Regions from separate parts of the Polaribacter sp. NJDZ03 genome, predicted to be linked through region 1. Evidence: riboswitches for the same ligand, from Rfam matches in the RefSeq annotation. Region 1 holds a riboswitch; the other holds the start of a gene.
What was found. A riboswitch is a leader RNA that binds a small molecule or an ion and turns the genes downstream of it on or off. The one in region 1 is predicted to bind cobalamin.
Positions count from the first base shown of each region.

Region 2: linked by a shared signal. The riboswitch ahead of KV700_RS02140 (TonB-dependent siderophore receptor) and the one ahead of KV700_RS03855 (TonB-dependent receptor) in region 1 are both predicted to bind cobalamin.

Region 1 covers NZ_CP079195.1:900,931-908,934, forward strand. Annotated here, with positions in the region: gene KV700_RS03830 (YchJ family protein) at 55-420, shown strand; gene KV700_RS03835 (cobyric acid synthase) at 653-2,116, shown strand; gene KV700_RS03840 (histidinol-phosphate transaminase) at 2,110-3,117, shown strand; gene cbiB (adenosylcobinamide-phosphate synthase CbiB) at 3,108-4,040, shown strand; gene KV700_RS03850 (AAA family ATPase) at 4,042-4,578, shown strand; cobalamin riboswitch at 4,617-4,807, shown strand; gene KV700_RS03855 (TonB-dependent receptor) at 4,889-7,144, shown strand; gene KV700_RS03860 (ferredoxin) at 7,148-7,954, shown strand; gene cobA (uroporphyrinogen-III C-methyltransferase) at 7,951-8,004, shown strand, end outside.
Region 2 covers NZ_CP079195.1:508,174-516,177, forward strand. Annotated here, with positions in the region: gene KV700_RS02115 (ABC transporter substrate-binding protein) at 1-598, opposite strand, end outside; gene cobC (alpha-ribazole phosphatase) at 600-1,127, opposite strand; gene KV700_RS02125 (adenosylcobinamide-GDP ribazoletransferase) at 1,112-1,879, opposite strand; gene cobT (nicotinate-nucleotide--dimethylbenzimidazole phosphoribosyltransferase) at 1,884-2,921, opposite strand; gene KV700_RS02135 (bifunctional adenosylcobinamide kinase/adenosylcobinamide-phosphate guanylyltransferase) at 2,925-3,428, opposite strand; cobalamin riboswitch at 3,701-3,920, shown strand; gene KV700_RS02140 (TonB-dependent siderophore receptor) at 3,950-5,821, shown strand; gene KV700_RS02145 (YncE family protein) at 5,827-6,912, shown strand; gene KV700_RS02150 (hypothetical protein) at 6,988-7,500, opposite strand; gene KV700_RS02155 (DUF3307 domain-containing protein) at 7,504-8,004, opposite strand, start outside.

The DNA of each region.
Region 1 (8,004 bases):
ATAAAATCGATATGTAAAAGGATTATTATATATTGTATTTATAAAAGTAAAACAATGAAGTGTCCTTGTAATCCATCTAAGTTATATATTGATTGTTGTAAAAAAGCGCATCAAGATATTAATTCTGTAACTACCCCAGAAATTTTAATGCGTTCTAGGTATAGTGCTTTTGTGATGGCTGATGTTGATTATTTACAAAAAAGTCATCATAGTGCAACTAGACCATCAAATTCTGAAAAAAAAGAAACATTAATTTGGACAAAGTCCGTAGAATGGATAAAACTAGATGTTTTAAAATCAACAGAAAATACGGTTGAGTTTAAAGCTTTTTTTTACGAAAACAACTCTTTAAATGTCATTCATGAAAATTCTAGTTTTGTAAAAGAAGATAATCATTGGGTCTATAAAGATGCTTTATAAAAAAGACAAAATACGACACCACTACTCAATCTAAATTACTTCTAAAAAAAGAAATATTACAGATTATACTTTCATACAATAAATATAAAAAACGACTAATTATATCATTATTTTTATAATTGTCTCTAGACAACAACATTATTAAAAAATTCTAGCAATAACTTTATCGGTAACCCTATACGAAGTCTATATTATTTATATATTTTTGTTTTCTACAATAAACAAAATTAGAATGCAAAAATTACAACCTATCATGTTAGTTGGCACAGGCTCTGATGTTGGTAAAAGCTGGATAACAACTGGAATTTGCAGATGGTTGAAACAAAAAGGATATAACCCCGCACCATTTAAAGCGCAAAATATGTCTTTAAATAGTTTTTCTACACCAGATAATTTAGAAATTGGAAGAGCCCAAGCTGTACAAGCAGAAGCATGCGGAATTCCGCCAACAGTAGAAATGAATCCTATTTTATTAAAACCATCTTCGGTAAATAAATCTCAGATTATTTTACACGGAAAACCAATAGGAAACCAAACCGCTAAAGAATATTTTTTAGGTGATGATAAAAAACACCTTTTTGAAGAAGCTAAAAAATCGTTTAAACAATTAGCTTCTAAACACAACCCAATTGTAATGGAAGGTGCTGGCAGCATTAGCGAACTCAATTTAAAGCATAGAGATATTGTAAACATGCGAATGGCAGCAGCAGCAAATGCTTGTGTATATTTAGTGGCAGATATTGATAAAGGCGGTGTTTTTGGAAGCGTATATGGTACTATAGAGTTGCTAGAAGATTGGGAACGTAAATTAGTAAAAGGAATTATCATTAATAAATTTAGAGGCGATCCTTCTTTATTTGTTGATGGAAAAAAGAAACTAGAAGAACTAACAGGTATTCCTATTTTAGGGGTTTTACCCTACGCAACAGATATTATTATAGAAGAAGAAGATTCTGTTGCTTTAAATAGAAGAGCAACAACTGCAAAAGAAAACAAACTTAATATAGCGGTTGTTAGACTTCATTATATGTCTAATTATACAGATTTTCAGGTTTTAGAACAAGAACCATTAATCAACCTTTATTTTACTAGAAATTCTTCGGAAATTAATAAAGCAGATATTATTATTATTCCGGGGACAAAAAATACGATTGAAGATTTAATCGCCTTAAAAAAAGACGGTTTAGATACTATTATTAAAGAACAATACAAACACATTCCTGTTATCGGAATTTGTGGTGGATATCAAATGTTAGGTAAAACGGTTAAAGATCCTTTTTCCGTAGAAAGTAATGTAAAATCAGAAGAAGGTTTAGGTTTGTTTCAAATTGATACAACTCTTTCCAAAACAAAACAAACCGTACAACGTAATTTTCAATTTAAAGATTTTAAAGAGGTTTGTATTGGTTATGAGATTCATATGGGAGAAACTACCGTTCCAAAAAACAACCATTTAAATATTATAAACGGTAAAGAAGAAGGCTATTTTGATGGCAATAAAAGTTGGGGGACTTACCTTCATGGTATTTTTGATAATCAAAACGTTGTTACCGAATTACTACATTTAAAATTCCCTGACGCAACAGCCATAAACTACAAGGAGTTTAAAGCCCAACAATTTGATAAATTAGCAGATTGGATTGATGAAAACTTAGATATGGAAGCAATTCTAAAAAATAGTGCACAAGAATGTTAAACGGCCACGGAGATGATCTTCATTTAATTGATGGAGAAATTAAACATAATTTTAGCTCAAACGTATATTATAAAGGGTGTCCAGAAATGCTACTTAATGAAGTTTCAAAGCACGTTCCTTTAATACAAAGTTATCCTTCTCCTGCTGCAAACGAATTGAATATTCTTGCTGCTAAAAAGTTCAACCTTAAAAACGAACAGTTTTTATTTACCAACGGAGCAACCGAAGCTTTTTATCTTATCGCTCAGTTTTTTTCTGATAAAAAGGCAGCAATTATTGCACCAACTTTTTCTGAATATGAAGATGCTTGTAAAATATTTAAATTAAAATACGAGTTAATTTCTAGAACAGAAATACATAAAACAAATGCCGACTTAATTTTTATATGCAACCCAAACAATCCTACGGGAGCTATTTTTTCTAAAAGCGAATTAGAACTTCTTTTTCAACAAAAACCAAATACTACTTTTATTATTGATGAAGCATATATTGAGTTTACAAACAGTGTTGAATCTATCGTTTCATTAACAGAAAAACACATCAATTTAATAGTTGTTCGCTCTTTAACCAAAACATTTACAATTCCTGGTTTACGTCTTGGTTATGTAGTTTCAAATGCTTTAAATATTACCAATCTCTTAGCTTTAAAGATGCCTTGGAGTGTTAATTTATTGGCTATAAAAGCAGGAGAATATATTTTTAACAATTACAATTCGCTTCAATTTAATAGTACAGAATTATTAGAAGAAACGGCCTTATTTAAAAAGCAACTTACAGCATTAGAAGGCATAAAAGTTTGCGATAGTACTACTTCTTATTTTTTAGTTGAATTACTGCATACATCAGCAAAAAAACTTAAAGAATATTTAAGTACAGAGCATCAAATTCTTATTAGAGATGCTACTAATTTTAATGGTTTAGAAGGAGAATACATTCGCCTTTCTACACAAAGCAAAAAAGCGAATAATACCTTAATTGAAGCTTTAAAAAAATGGATTTAAACTCAATTTACATTTTAATAATTGCTTTTGCTTTAGATGCCATTTTTGGAGATCCTAAAAAATTACCGCACCTAATTGTTGGTTACGGAAATAGTATTTATTTTGGTGAAAAAAAATTAAACAAAGGCGCTTCTAAAGTCCTTAAAGGTGCGCTATTAACTATTCTATTGGTTGGTATTTCTTTTGTATTTCCTTACCTAACTATTCGTTTATTAAATGCGTACAACTTCCCTATTCTTTCTATTTTGTTTTCAATAATAATGTTGTTTTATTGTCTTGCCAACAAAACATTGATAAAAGAAGGATATGCCGTTTTTAATACGCTCAAAAATGAAGGTTTAGAAGCCGGACGAAAACGTTTATCTTGGATTGTAGGTAGAGAAACTAATAATTTAAGCGAACAACAAATTAGAATTGCCACGTTAGAAACCATGTCAGAAAACTTAAGTGACGGAGTGATTGCACCTCTTTTTTACTTTTTAATTTTTGGGATTCCTGGGGTAATGGCTTATAAAATGATAAATACTTTAGATTCTATGATTGGTTATAAAAACGATCGTTATATATCTTTTGGTAAGTTTGCTGCTAAATTAGATGATGTAGCCAATTATATTCCGGCTAGAATTACAGCTATATTAATGTTACTTGTTCAATTTAAGTTAAGCGGAATTTCTTTTGTTTTTAAAGAAGGTAAAAAACATAGTAGTCCAAATGCTGGTTACCCAGAAGCTGCATTAGCTTATATTTTAGATTGTCAGTTTGGAGGGCCTAATTATTATCACGGAAAATTACTTAAAAAACCTTTTATTGGTAGTAACAACCGTATAATTAAACACGAAGAAATTAAAATTGCTAGTCGAATTAATTATGCTGTAAGTATCTTATTTTGTCTTTTAAGTATTGCAATTTTATTACTGTTTTAAAATGTCTAAGCTTCAAAAAAAATATATTATTACAGGTGCTCCTGGTACTGGAAAAACGACCTTGATAGATAGCCTTCGTACAGATGGCTTTAATTGCTTTGAAGAAGTTTCTAGAAAATTAATTACTTCTCAGCAAGAGCAAAAAGGAAACAAGACTCCTTGGCAAGATGTTGTTGGGTTTACCAATTTAGTCTATCAAAAAATAACAGCAGAATTAAATATAAAAAGCAATAAAATTACTTTTGTAGATCGTGGTTTAGCAGATAATATTGCTTATTTAAAATTAAAAAAACATCCTATTTGTTCTAAATTTTTAAATTTTAATTATAAAAAACATTATCACATTACTGTTTTTATGCTTCCGCCTTGGCAAGAAATTTATACCGAAGATCCACAACGTCTTCAATCTTTCGAAGATGCTAAAAAGCTACATAATTTATTGGTAGAAACTTATACTAATTTAGGGTTTTCAATTAAAAGTCTACCTAAAACAACTATTTCTAAACGTTTAGATTTTATCAAAAAAATCGTTAATTAATCCGTTTTTACTATTAGTTAACTCATTTAAAAAGTACTACCTTCGCTGCATCAAATGGTTTTTTACGTTTTCGTAAAGATTAAAAGGGAATTTGGTGTAAATCCAAGACTGTTCCCGCAACTGTAAAACTTATAAAGTACTCATTAAGTAAACCACTGTAGTAAGACTATGGGAAGGTAAATGAATATAAAGTTGAGTCAGGAGACCTGCCACTATGATAATAATTTATAATATTAACTCTCGGGTAAAGAGTTAGAAAATTATGTTTATTTCATATTTTCTTTCCTTACCTGCTTAACATCATTTTTAAATGTACAAAAAATTGATTTTATGCAGCGTATGGGCTATGTGTTTTTCATTGCCCATATTCTCACAAAAAAAGGCCATTAAAGGTAAAATAACTGATGCAGAAACACAGTTAGCAATCTCTCAAGTTCGTATTTTAACAAGCGGAAAAACAGTATTAACAACAACTGATGAAAGAGGAAACTTTTCTATTACGGCTGTAAAAGCACCTATAAATCTAACATTTTTGTTAGAAGGCTATATAGAAAAGACAATTACCTTAAAAAAAGGAACCAACAATTTAGCTATTGTTTTAGATAGAGAAACTACAGAACTTTCTGAAATTATTATCAGTTCTAAAGACGAAAAAAAACTAGGTGTTCATAAGGTTTCTAAAATATCATTGCAATTAATACCTATTAGTAGTTCGCAAGATTTTCTAAAAACGGTTCCTGGTTTATTTATAGCCCAACATGCAGGTGGCGGAAAAGCAGAACAAATTTTTCTTAGAGGTTTTGATAATGATCATGGAACTGACTTTGCTGTTTTGGTAGATGATATTGGAATTAATTTAAGTTCGCATGCACACGGACAAGGGTATGCCGATTTACATTTTTTAATTCCAGAAACGGTTCAGAATGCAGATTACTACAAAGGACCACATGAAACTTCTTTAGGTAACTTTGCTGTTTCTGGTGCTGCAAAATTTACAACCAAAGACAAACTACATCGCAATTTTGTAAAACTAGAATATGGTCAATATGATTTTACAAGAGCTCTGGCAATGGTTTCTCTTATAGATCAAAAGAATTTTTTAACTAAAAATGATGAAAGTGCTTATATAGCAATTGAAGGGACTTACAATAACAGTTTTTTTGAAAGTAATCAAAAACTTAGGCGTTTAAATACTTTTACTAAATATAGTATTTCCCTATCGGATAAACATCAATTAAAAACCTCTCTTTCTACTTTTCATAGTGATTGGAATGCTTCTGGACAAATTCCTTTACGTGCTGTAAAAAGCGGGCTTATAACTAAATATGGTGCTATTGATGATAAAGAAGGTGGCGATACTAAAAGAATACACGTAAATGCACAGTTAAATTCTACATTATCTAACAATACAACGCTTATTAATCAGTTGTATTATGTATCTAATACCTACAATTTGTTTTCTAATTTTTCATTCTTTCAAAACGATCCTGTTCATGGAGATATGATTCATCAACAAGAAAACAGAGATGTCTTTGCTTATAAAGGAAATATAGCCATAAACAACATTTTAGAAATACCTAATAGTACCACAACCTTTGGTTGGTCTGCAAAACATAATCACAATTACATTGGTTTAAATCATACTATTGGCAGAGAATTATTAGAAAATGTAAATAGGTTTAAAATTAAAGAAACCAATTACGCTGCATTTATTAAAGAAAGAATACAAATTACTAATAAATTAACGGTTTTAGCGGGGTTAAGAGCAGATTATTTCGACTTTAATGTAACAGAAATTATACCAACTCCGCAACAAGGAAGTACAACCGCTTTTAAACTAAGCCCTAAACTAAGTCTGTTTTACGACGCTACAGAAGATCTTCAATTTTATGCAAAAGCAAGCACTGGTTTTCATTCTAACTATGCAAATGCCGCAGTAAAAAACAAGAGTATAAATCCTTTGCCAAAAGCAACTGGGTATGACTTAGGGACTGAATTTAAAATAGGTGATAATTTTATAGGTAATTTAACTTCATATTATTTACAAAGTGATGCCGAATTTGTATTTGTGTCTGATGGTTTCGAGTTCGAAAACAAAGGAAGATCTAAACGTTTAGGTAGTGAGGCTTCTTTTAGATACCAACCTCTGCCCTACTTTTGGATAGATACAGATTTAAATTATAGTTACGGTACTTTATTAGATGCCCCTAAAGGGGATAATAAAATTCCGAGTGCGCCTCGTTTTACCACTACTGGTGGTGCTACTTTACGTTTACAAAACGGAATTAAAGCATCGCTACGTTATCGTTATTTAGGAGAACGTCCTTTAACCGAAGACGCATCTATAATAGCACAAGATTATTTTATTGCAGATGCTGTTGTTAATTATACAACTTCTAAATATACAATAGGAATTTCTATTGAAAACTTATTTGACACTAGTTGGAGAGAAGCTGTCTTTTACGACTCGTCACAATTACAAGGAGAATTAGCGCCTGTAGATGATATTCATTTTACACCAGGAACTCCGTTTTTAGCTAAATTAAATCTAACTTATTTCTTTTAAATTATGGGTAAAAATATAGCCAATACAACACATACTTTTTTATTCTGCGACGGAGGCTCTTGCCAAAAAGCAGGATCAGAAAAAGTAGTAAGAGCTGCAAGAGCTTATTTACGTAATAATGATCTTTGGGATACTGTACATACTATTAAAACCAGATGTAATGGAAGATGTGAAGACGCACCTACTTGTATTGTAAATCCAGGTGAATATTGGTACAAAGAACTAACTGCTGATAAAATTATTCCTATTGTAAAAAGTCATATTGATAATAACTTACCCGTTGAAGCTAATTTATTATATAAAAAGGAATGGGATGCGCTAAAATCTAATAGAGAAATAGCGCCATTTAAACCCAAACCTTTCGAATTAAAAGACGACAAAGAATTAGGGGAATGTTTTATAACAAAAGGCTTTAGCTCCGATCAATATTTGTATCCTTTATTCTTATACTTATTAGAAAACCCCAAAGGTGTAACACTTAAAATGGCACATCTAAAAGCAATGCCGTTTACAGAAATAACTGCCGTAAATTATGCTAAAACATACACGTTAGAATTAGAAACAGCAACCGATTGTATTCCATTAACCATTGCTGGTGTACCAAAAGAAGATAAGGAATTACAAAAATCAAAAATTTCTAGTACAGAGTATTTTTATCAGAAAAACGTAAACCAAACAGGTATCCGTTTTAAAAATAAGTTTGGAGAAGTTATAGGAATCATTAACTTTGATTCTATAGATAATTTGGCTTGGAAATATTGTACTAAAATTCAGTTACAAAACGCGAGTCAAGATTTAATATCACTATGAATAAGAACATCTCTATATTAGGTTTAGGTTGGTTGGGATTACCATTGGCT
Region 2 (8,004 bases), 390 kb from region 1:
TGTTGAATAAAACACCAAAAAACTTAATCCATTCTGCGCGACCTAAAGGAGTATCTTCTAACCAATCTCCATTATAAATAACAGGAATTCCGTTTCTCATAATCGTTTTATATGTTTTATTATTACCATTTAAGCCAAAACCAATGACGAGATTTGGTGCTAATTCTAGTAGTTTTTCTGTGTTCATAGATCGTTCACTACCTAACTCAACAACCTTACCATCAGCAATACGTTTTCTAGTTTTTTCTGATGAAATAAATTCTGTTTGTGGAAACCCTGTTAAATACTTTTCTGCACCAATTTGTTCTAACATTGATATATGGGTAGTACTTGTAACCACGATGTTTTTAATAGGGATTTTTAATTCATTTTTACTTAAATCCGTTTTATCGCCAAGTAGGTAGGTAAATTCTTCTTTAGAGTTTTGATACGGTTTTTTTATTACCAATTTTTTCTGATTACCTATTGTAATTATGTCAAAACCTTTTGCATACTTTATGGTGCTTTTTAGCGTTGTTTTTACTGTTGCTTGATTTGCTTTTTTTTGACAAGAAAAGAAGAGACTACTTATAATTAAGAAAGCTAAAAGATGTTTCATTTTAATAATTTATTTCTAAAACTTGTGCGTATTGTAATTTTAAATCAAAAGATTTTTCTAAAGGGATTTTATTGATAAAAGAATGCAAACTTCTCATAACACCTGCATGTGTTATAATAACAACCTTTTTGTGTTTTTGCTTGCTTATTTCTAAAAGAAAATTTGTAGTTCTTGCATGTAAATCTAAATATGATTCGCCATTTGTTACAGCAACCTTTACAAAGTCATTCATCCAAATATCTAATTCAGTTTTATTGATATCGTTCCAGTTTTGTAGTTCCCAATCTCCAAAATTTAACTCTTTTAAACGATCATCAAAAAGAACTTTATTTGAAAGTTTTTCGGCTAGCTTTTTACACCTTTTAAGTGGACTACTATAATAAACAGTTTCAGCATCATAAGTAGAAACTTTCTTTAAAATAGGTTTAATTTCCTCTAAAAAAGTATCAGTAACATCAAGATCCGCTTGTCCGTAGCAAATTCCTTTTGCTATTTTGGGGGTTGTATGTCTAATTAATATAATCTCCATAAAACGAGTATAAAAAGATAAAAAATAACTTCTGCAACTTGTTGCAAAGCACCCGCACAATCTCCTGTTTGTCCGCCAATCCATTTCTTAAAAAAACGAGCTACATACCAATACGTTATTAATAAAGGTATAAGACATAGAAATACTCTGTAGTTTTGAAAAAAGAAAAGAGGTAAAATTCCAAAAAAGAAAGAAATCACTAAAGATTTTGTACTCATTTGTGTTGTTGTCGGCTTTATTTTAGAAGTTTCAATATCTCTTACATACGGATGCGTGTAGAGTAGGATAGTAGCAATAAAACGACTAATGGCATGACCAGAAATAATAAGTAATGGAATGTTTATAGCGGATAAACTAAGCGCTTGTATTGCTGAAAATTTTAATAAAAGAATTGAAAATAATCCTATAACTCCAAAAGTTCCTAATCTGGAATCTTTCATGATTAGTAAGATTTTTTCTTTGGTCCAGCCACCTCCAAAACCATCGCAAGAATCGGCAAAACCATCTTCATGAAAAGCTCCAGTTGCCCAAATAGAAGAAATCATACTTAAAATAATAGAAATTTCTGGAGTAAAAAGAAACGTTGCCAAGTAGTAAACCAAAGCAGCAATAGATCCTACTAAAATACCTACTAAAGAAAAGTATCGGTTACTTTTATTTAGCATTTCAGAGGAATGCCCGACCCATTTTGGGCAAGGTATTCTTGTAAAGAATAATATGGCTGTTAAAAAATAATGAATTTCTTTTTTCATAGCTTTAAGCTTCGCTGATATTGGCGCTTTCAAAAGTAGCCATTTCGTTTAAAAATAGCACCGAAGATTGAATAATAGGCAGTGCAACTGCAGCTCCAGTACCTTCTCCGAGACGTAAACCTAAATTTAAAATAGGTTTTACATTTAAGTGATTTAATATTTTTTGATGCCCTTGTTCACCAGACGAATGTGTAAAAAGACAGTAATCAAGTACATTTTTATCAATAGCAAAAGCAGCTAACAAGGCAGCTGTAACAATAAATCCGTCAATTAGAATTGTCATTTTTAAAGCCGCTGCTTCTAAAATGGCACCCGTAATCATTACAATTTCGAAGCCACCAAAAGCAGTAAGTGCATCTATTGGTGAATGTATTGTTAATGAATGTTTATCGTATACTTGTCTTAAAACAATCTTTTTTTGTAGAAGACCTTCATCATTTAAACCTGTTCCTTTTCCCACACAATTCTCAATGTTAACGGCTGTAAAATAACTCATTAAAAGTGCTGCGGAAGAAGTGTTTCCAATCCCCATTTCACCAAAACCAATGGTATTACAGTTCTCTTTAAATAGAGTGTTTACAATTTCTTTTCCTTTTTCTAGCGCAGTATTACATTCTGTAATTGTCATCGCTTTTTCAGTAGAAAAATCTTTGGTTCCTTTTGCTATTTTAGCAGATATTAATTGATTATTTGGAGTGAAATCTGCATTTACACCAGCATCAACAATTTTTAAATTGATGTTGTTTTGTTTGCAAAAAACATTAATTGCAGCACCTCCGTTTAAGAAATTTAGCACCATTTGTTGCGTTACTTCTTGCGGATATGGACTTACCTTTTTTGTTTTTGTAATTCCGTGATCTGCAGCAAAAACAACAATTGTTGGTGTTGTAATTTTAGGTGTTAATGTGTTTTGTATGCTACCAATTTTAATAGCAATATCTTCTAACATACCTAAAGCTCCGATAGGTTTTGTTTTAAAATCTATCTTTTTTTGAAGAGCATTTATTATTTCTTTAGAAAGAGGTGTAATTTTTGAAATCATGTTTTATTTTAATTTTAAGGGCAATCCAGAAACCATAAAAGTTGCTTTATCTGCTTTTTTTGCAATAAATTGATTCATCCAGCCTTGTAGTTCTGTAAATTTTCTTCCAGATTCTGTAGTTGCATGTAATCCCATACCAATTTCATTAGAAATAATGATAATAGTAGCATCAATTTCTACTAGTTTTTCTATTTCTTTTTTGGCTAATTTTAAAGATTCTTCTACATCATATTTAGTGTCAACATAAAAATTTGTTAACCATAATGTTACGCAGTCTACCACTACAGTAGATTTATCAACAATAACAGCACTAATATTTTTTTCTTCCTCAATGGTTGTCCAACGTTTGTCTCTATCAGAAATGTGTCTTTCTACTCTTGTTTTAAAATCTTCATCCCAAATTCTAGAAGTTGCCAAATAAAAGGGGTTTTTAGAAATTTCTTCAGCTATTTTTTTGGCGTAACTACTTTTACCAGATCGTTCTCCGCCAGAAATATAATGAATCATAAAGTTGTATAAAATATAAATACAAAGGTTAGAAACATTTTGTTAAAAAGGAAAGAATATCTTAAATAGTATTTAAATTGCTTTTCTTTTATGATTTATACCTAAAGTTATCGAGAATTTTTAAAGTAGTTATTTTATAAAGATTTAAGAAATGTGGACGTTATATAAATAGAATATTTTCTTAAAATGATTTTCTGAGAATACTTAGAATTTTGGAATGAATTAAGCTAAAAATTTATTAATTATTAGATTCTAGTAATTAGAAATAATCTACATTTGTGAAGAATTTAGGTTTTGTTTTTTTGAGAACAAATTAAAAGGGAATTTGGTTAAATACCGAAGCTGTTCCCGCAACTGTAAGTTTATGCTGAATTTATTTCAGTACCTTATTTAAGGATGTTATTAACTCTTTTACCACTGGCAGAAGTATGTTGGGAAGGTATAGTAACATAAAAACAAGCCAGGAGACCTGCCTAGATTTTTGAAAAATTAAAACTTTCGGGATAAAGGTTAAACAGATTATGAAAAAACACTTATTTTTTACATTCTTTTTTATTATTACACAGGCTGTTTTAGCTCAAAATGATTCTATAAGAACTGTTTTGAAGGAAATAATTGTGGTTGCTGAACAAGAAAATAAAGTAATTGGACAAAAAAAAATAGAAATAGGAACTATTCAAATTATTAAAAATCCTATAAACTTCACTAATTTATTAAGATACAATAGTCCCATTTCTTTTAGAGATTATGGTAATGGAGGTATTAGTACAGCTCGTTTTAGAGGAACTTCAGCTTCTAATACGGCCGTTTTATGGAACGGAATTTCTATTAATGCAATGGGTAGCGGACAAACAGATTTTAACTCTTTGTCTGCAAGTATTTCAGATGAAATTGTTGTTAATAGTGGAGGAGGAAGTGTAGATTATGGTTCTGGTGCTATTGGTGGTACGGTACATTTAAATGACAATTTATCGTTTAAAAAACATAAAGATTTTAATTTATTTTCTTCTCACGGTAGTTTTAATACCACATCTAATTTCTTTAAAGCAAATGTTGGAACAGGGAAATGGGCTGTTAAGTTTGCAGCAACTTTAAATTATTCTGATAACGATTATACGTTTATAGATACTCGTTATAAAAATAACGACGGTAGTTTATTGAAAAATGAAAATGGAGTTTATAAAAATTATGGGGTAAACTTTAGTTTAGGATATAAAATTACAGACAAAAACAAGCTTTACTTTTATACGACTGGTTATTATGGTGATCGTTTGTTTTCTGATGGATTACCAAATCCTGCTGCTGGTAGCGAAAGAAATGAAGACTTTAATCAAAGAAATTTACTAAAATGGAAATATACTTTTTCTAATTTTACACAAACTGTAAACGTAGCTTATTTAACACAAGAATATAGGTATTATGATGACAAAAATGCTACAGATTTTGTTTTTGGAAAATCAAAAAACTATAATATTAACTATAATTTAAAGTATCGCTTTTCTAATTATTTAAAAATGGAAACGTCTTTTATTTATGATGAAAACATAGGAACAACAAATGATATTTTATCAAAAAGTAGAACATTTTTTGCAGCCTTGGCAAAAGTCACCTACAAGCCTACGGATAAATTAACAACAGCAATTAACTTTAGAAAAGAATCTAATTCAGATTTTAAAGTTCCTTTATTAGTTTCTCTTGCTGCAGAACAAGAAATTACAGATAATTTATTGTTAAAAGCAAATCTATCTACTAATTATAGAATACCAACTTTTAATGAATTGTATTGGCCAGTGGTTGGTAATTTAGATTTAATACCAGAAGAGTCTGTTCAGGGAGAATTGGGTGCTACTTTTAAGAAAAAGAATATAGAAATTACTTCTTCACTTTTCTATATTCATTTAAAAAATAAGATTTTATGGTTGCCAACCGCAGCGTCTAATTTATGGAGACCCAGAAATGTAGGCGATGTTACACATAGTGGAGTTGAAACGGCTATAAAATTATCAAAAAAAATTAATAAGCATTCTTTTAATTTTTCTACCAATTATACATTTACGTTAGCAAAAAATAAAGAAACGGATACCTTTCTGCCTTATGCGCCTATACATCTGTTAAATTTCAACTTAGATTATGAGTATAAAAAAATCTCTTTTTTTATTCAGCATTTATATCAAAGTAAAGTTTATACAAATGAAATTAACATCGATTTTTACTCCTTAAATTCTTTAAATGTCTCTAATTTTGGTAGTGATTTTAAGGTGTTTGAAAATCAAAAAAATACAATAAAAATAGGTTTTAAAGTTAATAATATATTTAATAATGTGTATTATTTTTCAAATTTACGTCCTATGCCAGGAAGAAATTATAACATTAATTTAAACTATAAATTTTAATACAAATGAAGATTACAAAATCAATTTTTAAACTATTCGTACTTAGTTTAGTTTTTACATCATGTTCAAATAATGATGAAGAATTCCCAGAAATAACAGGTAATTATAAAGACGGAATTATTGTTAGTGCAGAAGGTAGTTTCAAAAGTAAAGATGGTTCTATTTCTTATGTAAATGAGAATTTAAATAGATTGGCAACAAATTTTATATACACAGGAGTAAATAATGCTCAATTAGGTGGCCTAATACAATCTATAGCTTTTTCAGATACAGAAGCTTATATTATTTTAAATGATGTGAATACAATTATTGTTGCAGATAGATATACTTTTAAGAAAATTACAGAAATTAATACAGGTTTAGCAAACCCTAGATACATGGCAATTTCTAATGGTAAAGGGTATGTTACTAATTGGGGGGCAACTAATTATACTACAAATGATGATTATTTAGCTGTTATTGACTTGTCTACAAATACCTTAGAAGCTTCAACGATTTCTTTAAGTTATGGTGTAGAACAAATAGTAGCTAGTAACAATAAGTTATATATAACTCATCAAGGAGCGTATTCTTCTAATAATATTGTTTCTGTGGTAGATTTATCAGCAGGAAATACAGTTACTGAAATTGAAGTAAATGATAATCCAGATGAAATTATTGTAGATAATTCAGGTAATTTAATTGTTTTATGTGAGGGAAATACGATTTATGATACAACAGATTGGTCTGTTATAGGTAGAACTACTTCTTCAATTTCTTTCATCAACACATCAACAAAAACTGTTACAAATCAAATAGAGTTCGCTGATCAGGAAAAAGCATCTTTAATGTCTTATGAAAACGGTACTATATACTATTATAAAGGTGCTGATAGCACTTTATATTCTATTGATGAGTCTGCTACTGCTTTAGCAACATCTGGTATAAATACAGGTAGTATTTATGGTATGGCGGTTAAAGATAATAAGTTGTTTACCACAAGTTATAGCTTTACAGCTTTAAGTAAATTAATCGTTACAGATTTATCTACTAAAGAAGAAATTTACACTGCACCAGTAGGTTTAGGTGCTTCAAAAATATACTTTAATTAAGAAAGAATAGCATTAGAAAAAGGGAAGAAGAAGAGCTCCATTTGTTTAAGAAATTAAACAAATGGAGTTTTTTGATTACAATAACTTTTTTACTTCATTTTTAATAAAACCAATAGCAGTATCCGTTGGTGGTAAGGTTTTAGAGTAATCGATAATCACCTTTTCCCGCAGTTCATTGGCTGTTTCTGCCGTTTCTGCAACTTGTCTTAATTTATTAATAATCGTGTTTTTTGTAGCCACAACTGCTGTCCAAGTATCGTCTGTAATATACATTTGCTGCACTAAATTATGTTCAAACTCTTGGTCTATATTTGCAATCAACAATTGTAAATAATCTTGCGTATCCTCTGTAATTGGTTTAATTCTCACCAACATTTTAACAGGATTAATACGCTCACAAAACAACAACATTCTTTCGTAAGCTTGTAGTTTTATAGGTAAAGCTTCTTTTTTTCTTTGAGATAATAACGCTGTTTTTTCATCAGAATTTAGCTTTATTATCAATCTATTAAATATATAATAAGCAACGAAACCGGTAACAGTAGCGGGTAGAATATATGCAATGCTTTCTATTAGTTTATCTTCCATAAATTAGATGAATTTTAAAGTGTACAAATATAATACTCCTAAAAAGATAGCAATACCAAAACTTAATAAAGTACCAATTAAAATATATTCCGTTAATTTTCTGTCTTTAGATGATGTTAAATCTCCAAATCTAAAAACAGATTTTGCTGCTAGTAGAAAGCCGATTGCTTCCCAATGATTGGTAATTACAAACGTAAATACAAATAAACGTTCTAGAATACCAATATAACGACCTGCTTTTTCGAGAGAATCATCATTTTCTTTTTTACTTTCAGGATTCCATTGTGTAATTATTATTTTAATGATAATTGCGGAAACAAAAATAACCAACAGTAAAAAGATAATTAATAATAAGATTTGATCTGTTATTAAGTTTTCAGTTGATAAAGAAAAATCAACATAAAAAGAAGTTGCAAACACTAATACACTAAGATGCAAAACTTGATCTATAAAAAACCAAATTCGTTTTGTTTTCTTTTTTTGGAGATAGAGTTTTAAAAGATC